Regions from separate parts of the Glutamicibacter sp. BS14 genome, predicted to be linked through region 1. Evidence: riboswitches for the same ligand, from Rfam matches in the RefSeq annotation. Region 1 holds a riboswitch; each other region holds the start of a gene.

Region 1 (4,190 bases):
CCGGTGGCCTTGTCATTCTGCACCGCGTCGTCTTCCCACGAGCCTTCGAGCAGCTTGTAGACCACCTCGAGGTACTCATCGGCGTGGTTGTAGCGCTCGTCGTGCTCCATCTGGTCTTCCTGGCCCATATTGCGGGCGGCCGAGGGAAGGTAGCCGGTGACGACATTCCAGCCCACGCGGCCGTTGGTCAGGTGGTCCAGGGTGGCCAGGCGGCGGGCGAAAGCGTACGGGTGCTCATAGGCGGTGCCCGCGGTGACGCCGAAGCCGAGGTTCTCGGTCACGGCGGCCATGGCGGAAACCAGCATCATCGGGTCGTTGACCGGTGCCTGGGCGCCGGAGCCCAGCGGGGTGACGTTGGTGCCCTTGTACACGTCGTAGGTGCCCAGCACGTCGGCGAGGAACAGTCCGTCGAACTTCCCCTTTTCCAGCACCTTGGCCAGGTGCGTCCAGTAGCCCAGGGTGTTGTAGGTCGAGGCCTTGTCCTGCGGATGGCGCCACAGGCCCGGCGACTGGTGCACCACGCAGTTCATGTCGAATGCGTTGAATAGGATCTCGCGCTTGTTCTCGCTCATGGCTTTGCCCCCATAGGTCGGTAATCGTGGAAAGTTGCTGGTTTGCGTCGCAGGCCCTCAAGCCCGCTGGGTTGAATCTTCGCCGGTGACGGACAGCCGCTGCGGCTGGACCCCGTTGATCTCGTAGTCCCCGACGATGCGCGCCTTGTAGATCGCCGGGTTATGGGTGGCGATGGTGCGCGCATTGCGCCAGTGCCGGTCCAGGTTGCAGCCGCTTCTGGTGGACGAGGCTCCCAGTCCGTCGAAGAGCTTGCTGGTCACGCCGATGGCCAGTGGCTGCACCACGGTTTGCGCGCGGTTGGCGGCCAGCTCGCATACGGCGTAGCGTTCCTCGTCGTTCAGTCCCGGATCGCCCAGGGCCGCCTCGACTTCGAGTACCGCGCCGATCACCACGGAGTCGGCAGCGAAGGACTCCGCGGAAACTTCGCCCACCAGCTGGAGGACCTGGGGTTCCTGGTATACCGGCACCCCGGTTCCGGTGGTGAAGATGCGGGTGCGCGCCTGCACCGCGTGACGCAGGTCGTTCAATGCGGCGCGGGCGATGCCCGCCTGCACGGCCATGAGAACCAGCTGGAAGATCGCCGCTTCGGAGTCATTGGTCTGCTGCGGCATGAAGCAATCCACCGGGACCTGGTGGAATTCGGTGGTGCCGGTTCCGGTGAGGCCCTGGCCGAACCCATCCCAGTCGTCGAGGATCTTGACGCCGCTGCGCTGGGTGGAGACCACGGCGATCTGGCGGCCGGCGAGCTCCGGGTGGGCCACGGCAACGGTGGTCCAGTCGGCAAAAATGGTGCCGGTGCAGTAGTACTTTTCACCGTCGATCACCCAGCGCCCGTCCACGGTGCTGGCCTTGGTGTTCAAGGTGCCCAGGGCGTTGCCACCGCGTTCGGTGTAGGCGTTGCCGATAATCTGCCCAGCAGCGATGCGAGCGACCCACTTCTTGCGCAGCTCTTCGTCCTCCAGTGCCAAGACGTTCTCGACGAATGCGATATGCGCACGCCACAGCTGGCCTACGTGGGAGTCCGCCTCGGACAGCTCGATGAGCAGACGGAAGACATCCACCAGCCGTGCGCCGTAGCCCCCGTCGGCAACGGAAAGGCGCAGCGCACCGAAACGCTCGCGATTCAGCAGGCCTACCTGCTCGAAAGGAAGCACGCGGTTCAAGTCGCGGTCCTTGGCTGTCGCGGCGATCTGCGCAAAAACGGGACGGAAAATTTCGGCCAGCCGGTCGTATTGCTCATCCGCACTTGGTCCGGGGGTGATTTTCAGCAATTGCCTGGTCGGCAGCTGTTCTTCAAACTTGTCCAGGTCCATTGCGGTGGCCTGCGAAGGGTCACTGAGCTGGTTGAAGTCCAGTCCGAGGGCATTGTGCGATTCACCAATAGGCATCAGGGTTCTCAATTCTTTCCATCGGTCCTGGCGGTAGCACCGTCCCGCTATTGGGGTGGTTGCTGCGGCGTCGTGGAGCCAGATCTCTCAGCCGCTCTGGATGGGTCGTAATTCATTTGTAACGGTAATAAACCGGCGTTTCCAACCCGCGAAGTCACATTTCGTCCCAGTGCCGGCAGTGCCCATCTTCAAATTTCACAGCCTAATCCGCGTCCTGCCGAAGATGAGTTGCAAAGTTTTGCTTAATGTCGAGCAAACCGGCCTGCAATAAAATAAATAACGAAATTTCTGGGCAATGTGACGTAGTTGTCGAAGATTTTTTCATATTACGCAAGATTTGCGTTCAAATCGTTCGACTCGTTGTAATGGACACGTAACCATCCCGAGCGGCCGAGAGATCTGGCTCCACGACGCCGCAGCAACCACCTTTGGAGTTTTGCTCTGCAGGCCGGTGCTACCGCCAGGAACGATGGAGATGAACATGACTCTTTCCTTTGCAGCGCCCGAGGCAGCTCCCGTTGCCTCAGCTTCAAGCGCCCTGGACGTGCAGTTCAGCAACGTGTCGCGAACCTTCACCACCAAGATGGAAAGCCGCACCGTTCTGACCGATATCAACCTGCAAATTCCAGCAGGTCAAGTCGTGGCCATTCTTGGAGCCAGCGGTTGCGGAAAATCCACGCTGCTGCGTTCAGTATCGGGCTTGGACCACCCCACCACCGGCACCATCCGCACCGGCACCCGCGAGGTCACCGGCATCAACGAGTTATGCGCCGTTGCCTTCCAGGAGCCCCGGCTGCTGCCATGGCGCTCGGTTCGCCAGAACATTGCACTGGGCCTGGCACCGGAAACCGATAAGCGCGCCGGCAACTCGCTGATCGATGAGTTGATCGAGCTGACCGGTCTGAGCCATGCAGCCAGCTTGCGCCCACGCGAGATCTCCGGAGGCATGGCGCAACGGGTTTCGCTGGCTCGCGCGCTGGCTCGGCGCCCGGGTGTATTGCTTCTTGATGAACCCTTCGGCGCCCTCGATGCGCTGACACGCTTGAAGATGCAGGATCTGCTGCTCTCGATTCACGCATCGTTCCCCACCACTGTTCTCATGGTGACCCATGATGTGGACGAGGCGTTGACTTTGGCTGACCGCGTGATTGTTCTGGGGCGAGGCGCTGGGCATAGTGCAGCGGGCGTCATCGAGGATCTGTCCATCTCAGCTGTGCATCCACGCCGGCATACCGATGAAAAGTTCGTTGCAGATCGCCTGCACCTATTGCGCCTGCTCGGCGTCGACCCAACCAACCATTAGTCCCGGCCACGCCGTGGGTCCCGAACCATTCGTCCCCTTTGCCTTTTCACCTACACCGCTTGCACGCACAATTCTAGGATTCTCCATGCTTTTGAACCGTCTCACCCGCCGCACTGCATTGTCCGCCGCCGCCTTGATCGTTGGCGCAGTTGCCCTGACCGGCTGTGCTGGCGAAAACGCTACAGCCTCCTCGGATGGTCAGACCCTGTCCATCGACTTTGCCACTTACAACCCGCTGAGCCTGGTACTCAAGGAAAAGGGATGGTTGGAAGCAGCCGCCAAGGAGCAGGGCGTAAATGTCGAATGGATCCAGTCCGCTGGTTCCAACAAGGCCAATGAAGCCCTTCGCGCCGACGCAATCGATGTTGGTTCCACAGCCGGTTCCGCTGCGCTCCTGAACCGTTCGAACGGTGCACCCATCAAGACCATCGCACTGTATTCGCAGCCGGAATGGGCGGCCCTGGTAGTGGATAAGGACTCGAAAATCGAGTCCGTTGAAGATCTCGCTGGCAAGACCGTGGCCGCTACAAAGGGCACCGACCCATACTTCTTCCTGCTGCAGGCGCTGGAATCCGCGGGCTTGAGTGAAGCTGACATCAAGCTGCAGAACCTCCAGCATGCCGATGGACGTACCGCCCTGGCCAACGGCTCGGTTGATGCCTGGAGCGGTTTGGATCCGATCATGGCCGCTGCCGAAAAAGACGGCGCGCAACTGGTTTACCGGAACTTGGATTTCAACACCTACGGTGCGCTGAACGCTCGCGAAGACTTCATTGAGCAGAGCCCCGAACTCGCCCAGCTCGTTGTCGATGCCTACGAAAAGGCTCGTGGCTGGGCAGCTGACAATCCCGAGGAAACCGCAGAAATCCTGGCCGACGTAGCAGGGCTCGAACCAGGAGTTGCTGCCACCGTGATTGAGGAACGCT
Region 2 (4,190 bases), 680 kb from region 1:
GTTCTGCGATAATCCGAGGCAGCTACCACCTCTACCAGGGGGTGGGGCCGATGATCGGCAATATGCTCATGGGCGTCGTCTTCGGCTGGGTATACCAGAAGTACGGGCGGGTGATGCCGCTGGTTATCGCGCACTTCCTGCTTGATGCCATCGGCTTCGTGGGATACGCCTTGGTCGGGCCGGCCATCGGAATCGGCCAGTAGCGCCGGTAAGCTGAGCCAATGCAGATTACCGTGCTGCGCGAGGAGGACCTTCGCCAAGCAGTTGAATTGTGGGAAGCAACTGGGCTGACTCGTCCGTGGAATGATGCGCTCGCCGACGCCCGACGGGCTTTGGCCGAGCCTACTTCCACGGTGCTGTCCATCGTTGAGAACGATCAACTCATGGCTACTGCGATGGTTGGCCATGATGGCCACCGAGGTTGGCTCTACTATGTTGCGGTGGATCCGTGCCGGCAGGGCAACGGCCTGGGAAGGGCGCTGGTGGATGCCGCTGTCCTGTGGCTGCGGGATCTCGGCGTGCCCAAGGTGCAGCTCATGGTCCGCGAGGAGAACTCTGCCGTCATCGATTTCTATGAACGGCGGGGCTTCGAAGACCAGCACGTCGCGGTCCTGGGGAAGCGGCTGGACCGGCCTTAAGGAAAAGAAAGTAGGTGGGGACGCCATTGTCCCCGCCTACTTGCGATCTCTGCGGAACTGTTTACAGCACCACGGTTCCGGACTCGGTCTCAAAGGTAACCGACATGATGCCCGGAGTGCCATTCGGCGCTTCATATTGCATGGTGACAGCGCCCAAATTGACGTTCTGCGGCTGGCCCAGCCAATCCAGCACCCGTTCACGCGAGCCGGCGATGGAGATCTGGCTGATGGCGCCGGCAGGTTCCAGCGCCTTGGACGGATGCAGCTCCTCGGATCCTTCATCCCAGGAAATCAGGTACGGGCACTGCGGATCGGCGATCAGGCCCTTGATGCCAATCTGCTGCCAGGTCAGTTCGCGGCCATCAGGGAACTTCCGGTTGCCCGGCACCGACTTGCGGCCCAAGCGGTCCTCGGCACTGGATAGATCCTCCACCGAGACGCACCAGCCCATCCAGCCGCCGCCGAGCTCCGAACGGGCGCGAACCGCCTGTCCGAAGGGTGCCTTGTCGCTGGCCGGGTGGTTCAGGACTTCAACCACCTCCAGGTACTGGCCATGCTTGAGCGGGAAGATGACATTGCGTGTTCCGAATCGTGGATGCACGCCGCCCTTGACGAATTCCAGTCCAAGGGACTCGGAGATTCTTTCAGCGGTTGGCAACAGCCCGTCCGGGCCGCATGCATAACTTACGTGATCTAGCCTCATCATGTGCCCATCATGACAACATGTGATGCGAGTCTCTACTTAGGCACACCTAAGTTCCGTGATGCTATCGAATACTCTGCGATGAACCTGCAATATTCGCGAAATATGACCGATTGAGTCCAATCACCAGCCCTTGCGTTGCAAAAATCTTCGGTTTTCGGGCAAACTGGTACCAGGTCATGAGTCCCAGTAACAAGCCCCGGCTTACTGGGCGGCAACCCTCCAACCGCGGTGGGGTGCCCCGGGTGAAGACCTGGCCCTTGAACGCACAAGGCATCAAGGACAAGCGCGGGTTACCCCTGGAAGTCGTCACGATATGGTGCTTCCTGTCGGTGTCTTTTCAGTGGCGTACCCCCATAGTCATGAAACGCTATTTGGAGGAAACCATGAGCAATAACTGGTCATTTGAAACCCGTCAGATCCACTCCGGCCAGACCCCGGATCCGACGACCGGGGCACGGGCTCTCCCGATTTTCCAAACCACCTCTTTCGTCTTCCCCAGCGCCCAGAGCGCTGCTGCACGTTTCGCGCTGCAGGAACTGGAGCCGATCTACACCCGTATCGGCAACCCGACCACCGACGCGGTGGAAACCCGCATCGCTGACCTGGAGGGCGGCGTTGGAGCACTGCTGCTCTCCTCGGGACAGGCTGCCACCACTTTCGCCATCTTGAATTTGGCCGAAGCCGGCGACCACCTGGTGGCCAGCCCCAGCCTGTACGGCGGAACCCAGAACCTGCTCAAGCACACGCTCAAGCGCCTGGGCATCGAGGTCACCTTCGTTTCCGACCCGGACAACCTGGATGATTGGCGCGCCGCGGTGCGTCCGAACACCAAGGCCTTCTTCGGGGAAACCATCTCCAATCCGCGACAGGACGTCCTGGACATCGAGGGCATCTCGGCGATCGCCCACGAAGCTGGCGTGCCGCTGCTGGTGGACAACACCCTGGCCACCCCGTACTTGATCCGCCCGATCGAGTGGGGCGCGGATATCGTGATCCATTCAGCCACCAAGTTCCTCGGCGGACACGGCAGTGCCATTGCCGGTGTCATCGTGGACTCGGGCAACTTCGACTTCGCCAAGGACGCCGACCGCTTCCCGGGCTTCAACACCCCGGACGAGTCCTACAACGGCCTGGTCTTCGCCCGCGACCTGGGTGTCAACGGCATCCTGGGCGCCAATCTGGCCTACATCCTCAAGGCCCGCGTGCAGTTGCTGCGCGATTTGGGTTCCTCGGTTGCGCCGTTCAACGCGTTCTTGATCGCACAGGGCCTGGAAACCTTGTCGCTGCGCATTGAACGCCACGGCCAGAATGCCGTAGAAGTTGCCAACTGGCTCGAAGCCCGCGAGGAAGTGCAGAAGGTCGCCTACGCAGGCCTGAAGTCCTCGCCTTGGCATGAGCGTGCGCAGAAGTACAGCGATCAGGGCGCCGGCTCGATCATCGCGTTCGAACTGGAGGGCGGTTCGGAAGCCGGCCAGGCCTTCGTGGACGCACTGGTATTGCACTCCAATGTCGCGAACATCGGCGACGTGCGCTCATTGGTCATCCACCCGGCCTCCACCACCCACGCCCAGCTCTCCGAAGCTGAGCAGGTTGCGGCCGGCGTGAGCCCGGGACTGGTGCGGCTGAGCGTTGGACTGGAGAATATCAAGGATATTCTGGCCGATCTGGAACTGGGCTTCCAAGCAGTTGCAGCCCTCGAGAACAAGGAACTGCAGGAAACCCTCTAGGCATGGCATCCATTGTGACTACTGAAGATACTCTGCGCGCCGAAGAGCTCGCCGGCGGGCAAGACGGCATTTTGCGCCGTAAGTCCGTGGGGGAGCACCACTTCGAATTCGGTGGATTCCTTCCGGACGTGGTGCTGGCCTATGAAACGTGGGGGACGCTAGCAGCTGATGGCTCCAACGCGGTGCTGGTGATGCATGCGCTCACCGGTGACGCCCACGTTGCGCAAGGCGATTCGCAAAGCGCCGGCTGGTGGGAAGAGCTCGTAGGCCCCGGCGCCACGGTTGACACCAATGAGTACTTTGTCGTGTCCATCAACATGGTGGGTGGTTGCAATGGTTCCACCGGCCCCTCGTCCTTGGGCGACCAGGGCCTGCCCTACGGTTCGAGCTTTCCCTTCGTCACCATCAAGGACTCGGTGCGCCTTGAAGCGCGGCTGGCCAAGAAACTGGGAATTGATTCCTGGCATGCGGTCATTGGCGGTTCGATGGGCGGTGCGCGCGCGTTGGAATACGCCGTCGAGTTCCCCGACCAGGTCAAGAATCTCGTAGTGATGGCCTCGAGCGCGCAGGCGACTGCCGAGCAAATTGCCTTTGCACAGGTGCAAACCCAATCCATCCGGTTGGACCCGCACTTCTGCAATGGCGACTACTACGGCAACGATGCCCGCCCGGACGCCGGTCTTGGCTTGGCTCGCCGCCTGGCCCACATCACCTATCGTTCCGAGGCCGAGCTTGAAACCCGTTTCTCGCGCAACCCGCAGGATGGCGAGAAGCCGACGGGTCTGCTCGAGGGGCCTCGCGGGCGGTACCAGGTGGAAAGCTATCTTGACCATCAGGCCAGCAAGCTGGTGAATCGTTTCGACGCCAACAGCTACCTGGTGCTCACCGAGGCGCTGATGAGCCATGATGTGGCTCGCGGCCATGAATCCCTGGAAGCCGCCTTGGCGCGACTGGCGAAGATCAACGTGGTGGTTGCCGCGGTAACCACTGACCGGTTGTACTTTCCTGAGCAGTCAGTGAAGCTGGCCTCGTCGCTGGCCAAGCCAAAACCGGTGCACTACATTGATTCGCCGATTGGCCACGATGGATTCCTGACCGACGCCACGCAGCTCGACGGCG
Region 3 (4,190 bases), 320 kb from region 1:
TCTGCCTGCTTGGCCGCTGCTTCAGGCCCTGGCCAAGGACCGTGTCATGGAACAGAAGATTGCTCTGGTGGAAACCGCCGAAGAAGCGATGGAGTTCATCCAGAGCATGCAAACCCTGCGCCGGCGTACCCGGCGGCCGGAGAACAGCTAGAGCACGGCATGGAAAATGCCGGTACAGCCAAAGCTGTACCGGCATTCGAATCGCAGCAGGCTGCTATCCGATGCTGACGTCGAAGATCAGGCCCAAGCAGTAGGTGATGGCCGCTGCGCCCCAGCCGATGGCTAGCTGGCGCAGGCCGCGCTTGAGCGGGGAGGCACCGGAAAGCAGTCCCACGATCCCTCCGGTGATCATCAGGGCCACGCCTACCAGGACTACCGAGACGAGGATCGCGGTCATGCCGGAGAGCCCAAGGATATAAGGCAGGATCGGCACGACCGCGCCGGAAGCGAAAAGGATGAACGAGGTGGCCGCCGCGCCGGTGGCCGACCCCAGTTCCTGGTGCTCCTTCTCGAGTTCTTCGCCGCGGCCTTCCGGGTTCAACGAGAAGTCGGGGTTGCAATCGCAGGTGAACAGGCCCATGCGTTCTGCGGCCCGGTGCGCTGCATCTTCATCGCTCATTCCGCGGGCCTTGTAGATCAGCACCAGCTCGTTGGCGTCCAGATCGAGGTTCGGGGCGGCGGTTAGCGTGACCTGGGTTGGTCGCGAGGCGGTCAGCAGCTCGCGCTGGGAACGCACCGAGACGTATTCGCCAGCTGCCATGGACAGTGCGCCGGCCAGCAAACCGGCAACACCGGAGAACAGCACGAAGGTCGCTGAAACACCGGTCGCACCGATACCCATGATCAACGCCAGGTTGGAAACCAGCCCGTCGTTGGCGCCGAAGACCGCAGCGCGGAAGTTGCCCGAAAGGCGCGCACGGCCTGCTGTAGCCAGCGCCCGGACGACCTCTTCGTGGACCTGTTCGTCGGCCGCCATCTGCGCGGTGGCGTCCTTGTCGTCGCGGTAGGGCGAACTGCTTTCGGAGCGCTGGGCCATGGCCAGCACGAAGACCGAACCGAAATGCAATGCCAGGAAACGCAGCATGGTGCGTCGCAGCGACGGGCGGACTTCCTTGAAATGCTCGCCGAGCAGGACGCGCCAGTGGGATTCGTGGCGGGCTTCCGCCTCTGCAAGGCCCAGCAGGATTTGCCGTTCTTGACCGGTTTTCTTTTCCGCGAGGGCCCTGTAGATGGAGCCTTCGGCGACTTCATCAGCGAGATACTTGCGCCATCGCTGGATCTGCGCTTTGGTAGGTTCGGTTTCTGGGTGCTGTGGCATCGCGACGATGACTCTCCTGGAACATGGATTTTCCAATGAAACCCGTGGATCGGATCAACCACCCAGTTTAGTCAGGGCTCCTGCACTTGGGAATTTGGCAAGGCTAAAAGCAATTCTCTTGCCCGCGGGATTTCCGGCTACCGGCAGCACCAGCTGCAATTCAGAAGTGGCCGGATCATAGGTCGGCCTGCGGGCGCAACGGGCAATGAGCCGTTCAAGCCTGAGCGGATCTGCAACGTAGCGGGTGCGCCAGCGCCCCTCGGCCTTGAACTGCACTTGGCCGGTCTGGCGGTCGATGACGGGCAGAATCGGATATGCCATGGAGGTCAACTCTCTTGCGAGCTCTTGCCCGTGCACCTGTTGGTGCGCGGACCGCTTCCTCATCCGAACCACCCATGAACTTGGGGTTGGTGCGCGGCCAGTCGGAGCTTGGCGCCGCGTCTCGTGAAGCAACATTTCCGATGGTACCGCCGGCGGCAGGGCGCGGTGAAGTCCGAATGCGTAATATGACTGCGGCTCAGCTGCCCGGGGCAAAGGCATTGGCCAGTTGCTGCAGCTTCTCGCGTTGTTCGGCCCATTGCCCCGCGGTGTAGTCGGGCAGCAGATCCAGTTGCGCGGTCCAGCCAGCGCGGCCATCGAGCTGCTCGCGGATAATATCCAGATGCCCTGCATGCCGGGAGGTTTCGGCGAGCGCATGGATGAGCAGGTGATCCAAGGTGGTTTTGCCAGCTGGCCCCCACCACGGTACCTCTACGGGACAGTCCAGGGGCAGATCGCTGATGGCTTCATCGGCGAAGGCGATGGCTTTCCGATACAGGACGATCAGCTGTTGCGCATCCATATCTGCTGGCGGGAGGAAATCCGCGTCGGGATCATGCGGCGCAATGAATTCGCGAACGTAGCGGTCATCGGCCCTGCGCTTGAGGCAGGTGCCGAAATATTCGTATTCATTGATCGCCAAATGGTGCAGTACTCCCAGGATATGGGTGCCTGTAGGGGTGAGCGGAGTGCGTGCCAGGTGTTCGGCGAGGCCTTCTGCCTTGTAGATCGCATTCTCGCGCGCGTCGTTCAGGTACCCGCAGAGCTTGTCCTTGGTGCTGTCCATGGGCAGAGTCTAGTGAGCGCTGCAGTCTCGCGGTAGAGGGCGCGGTGTGTTTACCATTGGTAAACTTGCCCCGCAGGCCTTGAAGCCAAAGTGGTTGCGGTTGTTGCTGCAGAAAACGTCGAGGAGCCAAACGATGAAAACCTTGCCAGTTGAACCAACCGGTGCCGCGATCAATATCGGTGCGAGGCTGCGCGGGGTGCGCCAGACCCAGCGTATGACCATTGACCAGGTCGCCGAGCTATCCGGACTGACCAAGGGTTTCCTCTCGCGTGTGGAGCGCGACCTGACCAGCCCTTCGGTTTCCACTCTTTTGCGGTTGTGCGAAGTGCTGGGCATGGAGGTCGGTACCCTCTTCGAGGTTCCTGAAACGAAACTGGTCCGACTGGAGCAGGCACCCCGTGTTTCCCTGGGCGGTGACGGCATCACGGAGCAGCTGGTCACGCCGCGCAGCGAGAAGCGGGTGCAGATGATTCGCGCCGAGATTGCGCCCAAGGGCACCGGTGAAGCGGAGCTGTATTCGGTGGATTGCGAGCTGGAAGTGCTGCACGTGATCGCTGGAAAATTCATCCTGGTATTGCCTGATCAGCGCGTAGAACTCGAAGCAGGCGATACGATCACCTTCCCCGGGCGTGAACCGCATAGCTGGGAAAACGATTCTGATGAGGTTGCCGTGGTTACCTGGACGCTGATCCTCTCATGACGCCAATCCCTTGCGCTTGCTGCCATGGCACGGCATGCGCAGTGCGGCTGCGCGTTCGTCTGCGGGGAGATGAACCGCGTATTCTAGGAACGATGCGTTGTTCCGGGCGCTCGGGACAATCAGTGATGGGAGAGGCGTGAGGACAGGCGAACCAACCGCTGCGCAAGATCAACTGCGCAGTATCAGCTGGTGGGCTTCGATACTTTTCGGCGTTCTTATTGGCACCACCTTGACCTGGATCCGCACCCAACGCAATTTCTTCTTCATTGGCGCCGCGATTCTGGCCGTCGTCATTGTCACCATTGGCGTGCGGACGATTCGCCGACGGGCACGCTTCCCGGTGATGGCGCAGGCGCGCACCTCGTGGGCGTATGTGCTGTGGACAGGTGTCCTGCTGGTCCTGGCCGGACCGATCCAGCTGGTGTACGTAGCTGATGACCTTTCCGAACTGACTATCAAATCGCTGGTCATGTCCGCAGGCTTCTGCCTGGGCATTCACGAGGTCGACCGCGCGCTGGTGAAAACCAGCAAGAAGCGCTCCGGCGAGGCCTAGCCTCCCGATTTGGGCAAAATAGCCTGAAATGTAGTCAAAACATCCAATACCCTTAAGCGCGTTTTTGCATAGTGTGATCCTGACCAACTTTCCAGAAGGGGTTGCCATGTCAGGAAAAACCGCGAAGAACCACACCGCAGAACCAGGCCTCAAGCAGGTCCTCGGCCGCTGGGACGCCTTGGCCATAGGCGTGGGCGCGATGATCGGCTTTGGCTGGGTCGTGCTCACCGGCGACTGGATCACCACCGCCGGCCCGTTCGGAGCCACGCTGGCCATGCTGGTTGGCGGTGGCATCATGGCAGTAGTCGGCCTGACCTATGCCGAACTCGTTGCGGCCATGCCGAAAGCAGGCGGTGAGCACAACTACTTGCTGCGCGCCATGGGCGCCCGCTGGTCTTTTGCCGGTTCGTGGGCCATCGTCGGCGGCTACATCACGATCGTGGCCTTTGAAGCAGTGGCACTGCCCAAATCCGTGCTCTATCTCTTCCCGGAGCTTTCGCAGATCAGATTATGG
Region 4 (4,190 bases), 960 kb from region 1:
GTGCGCGAGAACATTGCCGCCATTGAAAAGACCATCGGCCCCATCCGCATATTGGTGAACAACGCCGGTATCCAACACCGCGTTCCGATGCTGGAATTGGAAGTATCCGACTGGCAGCGTGTGATTGACACGAACCTCACCAGCGCATTCCTGGTAGGCCGAGAGGTCGCACGCTCCATGGTGCAGCGTGGCGAAGGCAAGATCATCAACATCTGCTCGGTGCAAACCGACTTGGCCCGCCCCACCATCTCCGCCTATAGTGCGGCCAAGGGAGGCCTGCGCAATCTCACCCGCGCCATGACCGCCGAATGGGCTGGTTCGGGACTGCAAATCAACGGCATCGCACCGGGCTACATCCACACCGAGATGACGCAGAATCTGGTGGATGACGAGAAATTCAATTCCTGGATTCTGGGCCGCACCCCGGCTGCCCGTTGGGGAACTGTCGAGGATCTGGCCGGACCAGCAGTCTGGTTGGCCTCGGATGGATCGAACTACGTGAACGGGCAGACCATTTTCATCGACGGAGGCATGAGCGTTGTCGTCTAATTCCCTCGCCACCAGCACGTTGGCCGTCGTGGCCCATGCAGCCGATGATTTGCGTATTGAACAAATCGAGCTGGCAGCGCCGCGAGCAGATGAAGCACGCGTTGCCATCGCTTACGGCGGTATCTGCGGATCAGACTTGCATTACTGGAGCCACGGCGCCGCCGGGGAATCGATCCTCAAGGCTCCAATGGTTCTCGGGCATGAAATCGTCGGGACCGTCATGCAGGCCGCCGCTGACGGCAGCGGGCCGGCAGCCGGAACCAAAGTCGCCGTGCACCCGGCAACACCAGGCGAGACCGGGGAACCCTACCCGGCCGACCGCCCGAATCTTTCCCCGGGGTGCACCTATCTGGGCTCGGCCGCCCGCTACCCGCACACCGAGGGCGCATTCGCCCGCGAAGTGAACCTGCCATCACGCATGCTGCGTGAGCTGCCTGCTGGCTTAGCACTGCGTGATGCGGCACTGGCAGAACCGGCTGCGGTTGCTTGGCATGCGGTGTCGCGCGCCGGTGAAGTCGCCGGCAAGAAGGCGCTGGTTATTGGTGCTGGGCCGATCGGAGCTCTCGCTGTAGCAGTGCTCAAGCGTGCCGGAGCCAAAGAAATCATCGCAGTGGACATGCACGAGAAGCCGTTGGAAATCGCCGGGAAACTCGGTGCCACTTCAACTTTGCGCGCCGATGACCAGGAAGCTCTTGCCCAGGTGGGCGCGGACGTGGTGATCGAGGCCAGCGGCAACTTCCGCGGGTTGGCCTCCGCCGTGCGCGGTGCCGTGCGCGGCGGTCGAGTGGTCATGGTCGGGTTGCTGCCCTCAGGAGAACAACCCGCACTCATTTCGCTGGCTATTACCCGCGAGCTGGAACTGGTTGGTTCCTTCCGCTTCAACGACGAAATCGACCATGTGCTTGCTGCCCTGGCCGACGGTTCACTGCAGGTTTCCGAGGCGGTAACCCACGAGTTCCCGGTCGCCGATGCGCTTGAAGCCTTCGAAACGGCCAAGGATTCGGCTCGCTCCGGCAAAGTCCTGCTGAACTTCCTGGGGCAATAGTTGGCTTCAGCTAGAAGTGCACCGCGGCGGCCCCTGAAGTCGGGGGCCGCCGCGGTGCTTTTTAGTTCAGCGAACTCTAGTTGATCTCTGTGATGCTCACCGCGGTTGTCACCGGCACCGGATTGGCGAAGAGGTCCAGCACTGGGCAGTGGGCATCCACTGCGCGGCGCAGTTCTTCATAGCGTTCAGCTGATTCCGGTCCGGCAATCCGGATGTCCAGATCCACCGACGAGAAGCCGGGGCGGATGGTCTGGTCGATGCCGAAGAGTCCGCGGACATCGAGGTGGCCATTGGCCTGGATCTTCACGTCGTCCACCTGGATGCCGAGATTCTGCGCGTACAAGCGGTAGACCACAACCTGGCAGGAGATGAGCGCTCCGAGCGCGTATTCCACGGGGCTTGCGGCCAGGTCGCTGCCGCCCAGGCCAGCTGGCTCGTCGACCTGGAAGGTGTGCTTGCCCGAGACAATGTTGCTGGCTACCGAATCGAAGCCTTCGCCCTCCACAGTGAAAGTCAATTGGGCACTTTGCGGGGCAGCCGAAATTCGTTCGCCCCAGCCCTTGCCTGCTTCCTGCAGGCGCTGTGCGCGGTCTTCGGATACGGTTGGGGCAGATGCTGCATTAGTCATGGGGAATTGATCCCCTTTCTGGCGCAAGGGGCGCCATCGCTTACGCATCTTGGCTGTCAAGATGCGTCGAATCTTCACCTGGGGCACCCCGCACAATGACGCAGGAGGGTTGCCGTCCACTCAGCCAGGGCTCAAAGAGTGGAACTCGTGATTCAGTGATTAATTTCTATCGGTTGCAGGGCCCGCGGGTAAAGGGCAGAAGTAACTTTTCGTCACCGGGCATCTTGCTTTCCGGCTCGCTAAGATGGAATCTAGCTCTCGGGCGCCCACTGCACGAACAATGAACGGCGAGTATGGAATTCCAGCTGACACTTTCTGCGGCCCAGACCTTGGTGACCGAATCCGAATACAACCTGGGCCAATTCCTGTGTGATTCCGGAAAAGTGCAGATCGCCAACCGGGTAATGCAACCGGGATCTACCCGCATCTCCGGTGTGGTGCTGCGCGAATCGGTGATGGCCCAATTGGAAATCACCGAGGGCAATATCAGCTTCACCAGCTTCTGCGGGAAGCATCCGGGGGTTCAGTCCTGTGAAGATGTCGCCGCCTTGCTCATCGAGGTCACCACCGAAGAAGACCAAGGCTTCTTCGTCTCCGACTCCGGGGTGGATCCCCACGCATGGAAACGCAATAGCAAGCCGCAGTGGGAACGTACCCTTGACCGTCTGCTTCCAGTCATTTCCGATGAGCCGCTGGCTGCCGAAGAACCGCTGGGATTGATCCTGAAAGTGGTCAGCGAACCCCGTTATGGCGGCGAGGACGCGCTGACCTTGCAGGCACGCCCGGCCCGCCAGGGAACCAAGAGCCCCTGGATCCAAACCGGGATCAGCTGGCGCAATGTTGCTTTTGATGCGCGGTTCTCCAAGAAGCAGCGTCGTGCGGTCGTTGAACTGGACCGGTTGCGTGAACACGTTGAACAAGATACTTATCGCCATTCGTGGGATCCCAAGGAGTGGATCTCCTTGATGGATCTTCCAGGCCAGGACCTGCTGGATGCGTTCGAAGCCCTGCGTGAAGCTGGAGTGCAGATCGTCAACGGTGGTTCTACGGCCAAGGCCCCGGTGGAGTTCAGCGAGCAACCAGCCATGGCACACGTGGATGTGCGTCGCGGTGAACATGGCCTGAGCATGGAAGGGAAGCTGCGCGGGCCGAGCGAAGAGCACGTCTACCTCTTGCCCATAGGCACGCCGCCGACCTTGTTGGCTTACGCGTCCAGCCCCTTGCCGAAGGCCAAGGAAATCGGTTTGGCCCGGTTCGCTGAACCGGTCACGAAGGAACTGGCCACATTTATTGAATCCGGTGCGCAATCCATCCCGCAGGAGGGAGTTGAGCTTTTCGAGCGCCAGCACCTGGACCGATTGCGCCTGATGGCACCGTTGAAGAGCGAGGATGACAGCTACAGCATCCCTGTTCCAGCACGCCCCAGCCTCAAGCTGTCCCTGGAGAGCATCCGAACTCCGCTGACCGTGAGCTATTCCTGGGAGTACGCCTCCGCGGGCCCCCGCCAGTATGCCGTGGAAAAGGAAATTGCTGCTTCGGTGCAGGACAAGCTCGGCGCGCAGGCTTTCTTGGGGCAACTGACCTCTTCAGGAATCTTCCCGCCGAAGGAATTCAGCACCTCCGAATCCATCGATTTCTTGGTCTACGCATTGCCGCTATTGGCAGAGCATCCCGATGTGGTCGTTGAAGAGCAGAACAGGCTGCCGAAGTACCGGATCAGCCACGCGCCGGCCGCTGTCAGTGTCGAAGCCGGCGAAAGCACGGGGGACTGGTTCGACTTGTCTGTGGAAGTGCTCCTGGACGAGACCAAGGTCCCGTTCCCACTGCTGCTGGAGGCCTTGACCAAGCAAGATGAGTATCTCGTCCTCGATGACCTTACGGTGATCCCGATTGATGGTGCAGATTTCACGCAGCTGCGCCAGCTGATATCAGAGGCCGGGGAGCTGGGCACGGTGCAGGGCGATACGA

The links. A riboswitch is a leader RNA that binds a small molecule or an ion and turns the genes downstream of it on or off. The one in region 1 is predicted to bind S-adenosylmethionine.
Region 2: it holds a riboswitch for S-adenosylmethionine, as region 1 does, so the genes downstream of both, AC1Z36_RS16075 (bifunctional o-acetylhomoserine/o-acetylserine sulfhydrylase) here and AC1Z36_RS01290 (ABC transporter ATP-binding protein) in region 1, are expected to answer to the same signal.
Region 3: it holds a riboswitch for S-adenosylmethionine, as region 1 does, so the genes downstream of both, AC1Z36_RS17605 (hypothetical protein) here and AC1Z36_RS01290 (ABC transporter ATP-binding protein) in region 1, are expected to answer to the same signal.
Region 4: it holds a riboswitch for S-adenosylmethionine, as region 1 does, so the genes downstream of both, AC1Z36_RS05850 (OsmC family protein) here and AC1Z36_RS01290 (ABC transporter ATP-binding protein) in region 1, are expected to answer to the same signal.

Annotation. Positions count from the first base shown of each region.
Region 1 is NZ_CM167801.1:271,462-275,651, forward strand. It holds gene AC1Z36_RS01280 (LLM class flavin-dependent oxidoreductase) at 1-572, opposite strand, end outside; gene AC1Z36_RS01285 (acyl-CoA dehydrogenase family protein) at 630-1,961, opposite strand; SAM riboswitch class I at 1,977-2,068, opposite strand; SAM riboswitch class I at 2,336-2,437, shown strand; gene AC1Z36_RS01290 (ABC transporter ATP-binding protein) at 2,443-3,264, shown strand; gene AC1Z36_RS01295 (aliphatic sulfonate ABC transporter substrate-binding protein) at 3,350-4,190, shown strand, end outside.
Region 2 is NZ_CM167801.1:3,396,037-3,400,226, reverse strand. It holds gene AC1Z36_RS16090 (CPBP family intramembrane glutamic endopeptidase) at 1-203, shown strand, start outside; gene AC1Z36_RS16085 (GNAT family acetyltransferase) at 222-638, shown strand; gene AC1Z36_RS16080 (VOC family protein) at 700-1,344, opposite strand; SAM riboswitch class IV at 1,517-1,636, shown strand; gene AC1Z36_RS16075 (bifunctional o-acetylhomoserine/o-acetylserine sulfhydrylase) at 1,728-3,071, shown strand; gene metX (homoserine O-acetyltransferase MetX) at 3,074-4,190, shown strand, end outside.
Region 3 is NZ_CM167801.1:3,752,015-3,756,204, reverse strand. It holds gene AC1Z36_RS17615 (LOG family protein) at 1-151, shown strand, start outside; gene AC1Z36_RS17610 (VIT1/CCC1 transporter family protein) at 215-1,318, opposite strand; gene AC1Z36_RS17605 (hypothetical protein) at 1,373-1,639, opposite strand; SAM riboswitch class IV at 1,655-1,768, opposite strand; gene AC1Z36_RS17600 (DinB family protein) at 1,836-2,423, opposite strand; gene AC1Z36_RS17595 (cupin domain-containing protein) at 2,557-3,123, shown strand; gene AC1Z36_RS17590 (hypothetical protein) at 3,260-3,676, shown strand; gene AC1Z36_RS17585 (APC family permease) at 3,783-4,190, shown strand, end outside.
Region 4 is NZ_CM167801.1:1,227,673-1,231,862, forward strand. It holds gene AC1Z36_RS05840 (SDR family oxidoreductase) at 1-549, shown strand, start outside; gene AC1Z36_RS05845 (L-idonate 5-dehydrogenase) at 539-1,594, shown strand; gene AC1Z36_RS05850 (OsmC family protein) at 1,671-2,222, opposite strand; SAM riboswitch class IV at 2,254-2,375, opposite strand; gene AC1Z36_RS05855 (DEAD/DEAH box helicase) at 2,516-4,190, shown strand, end outside.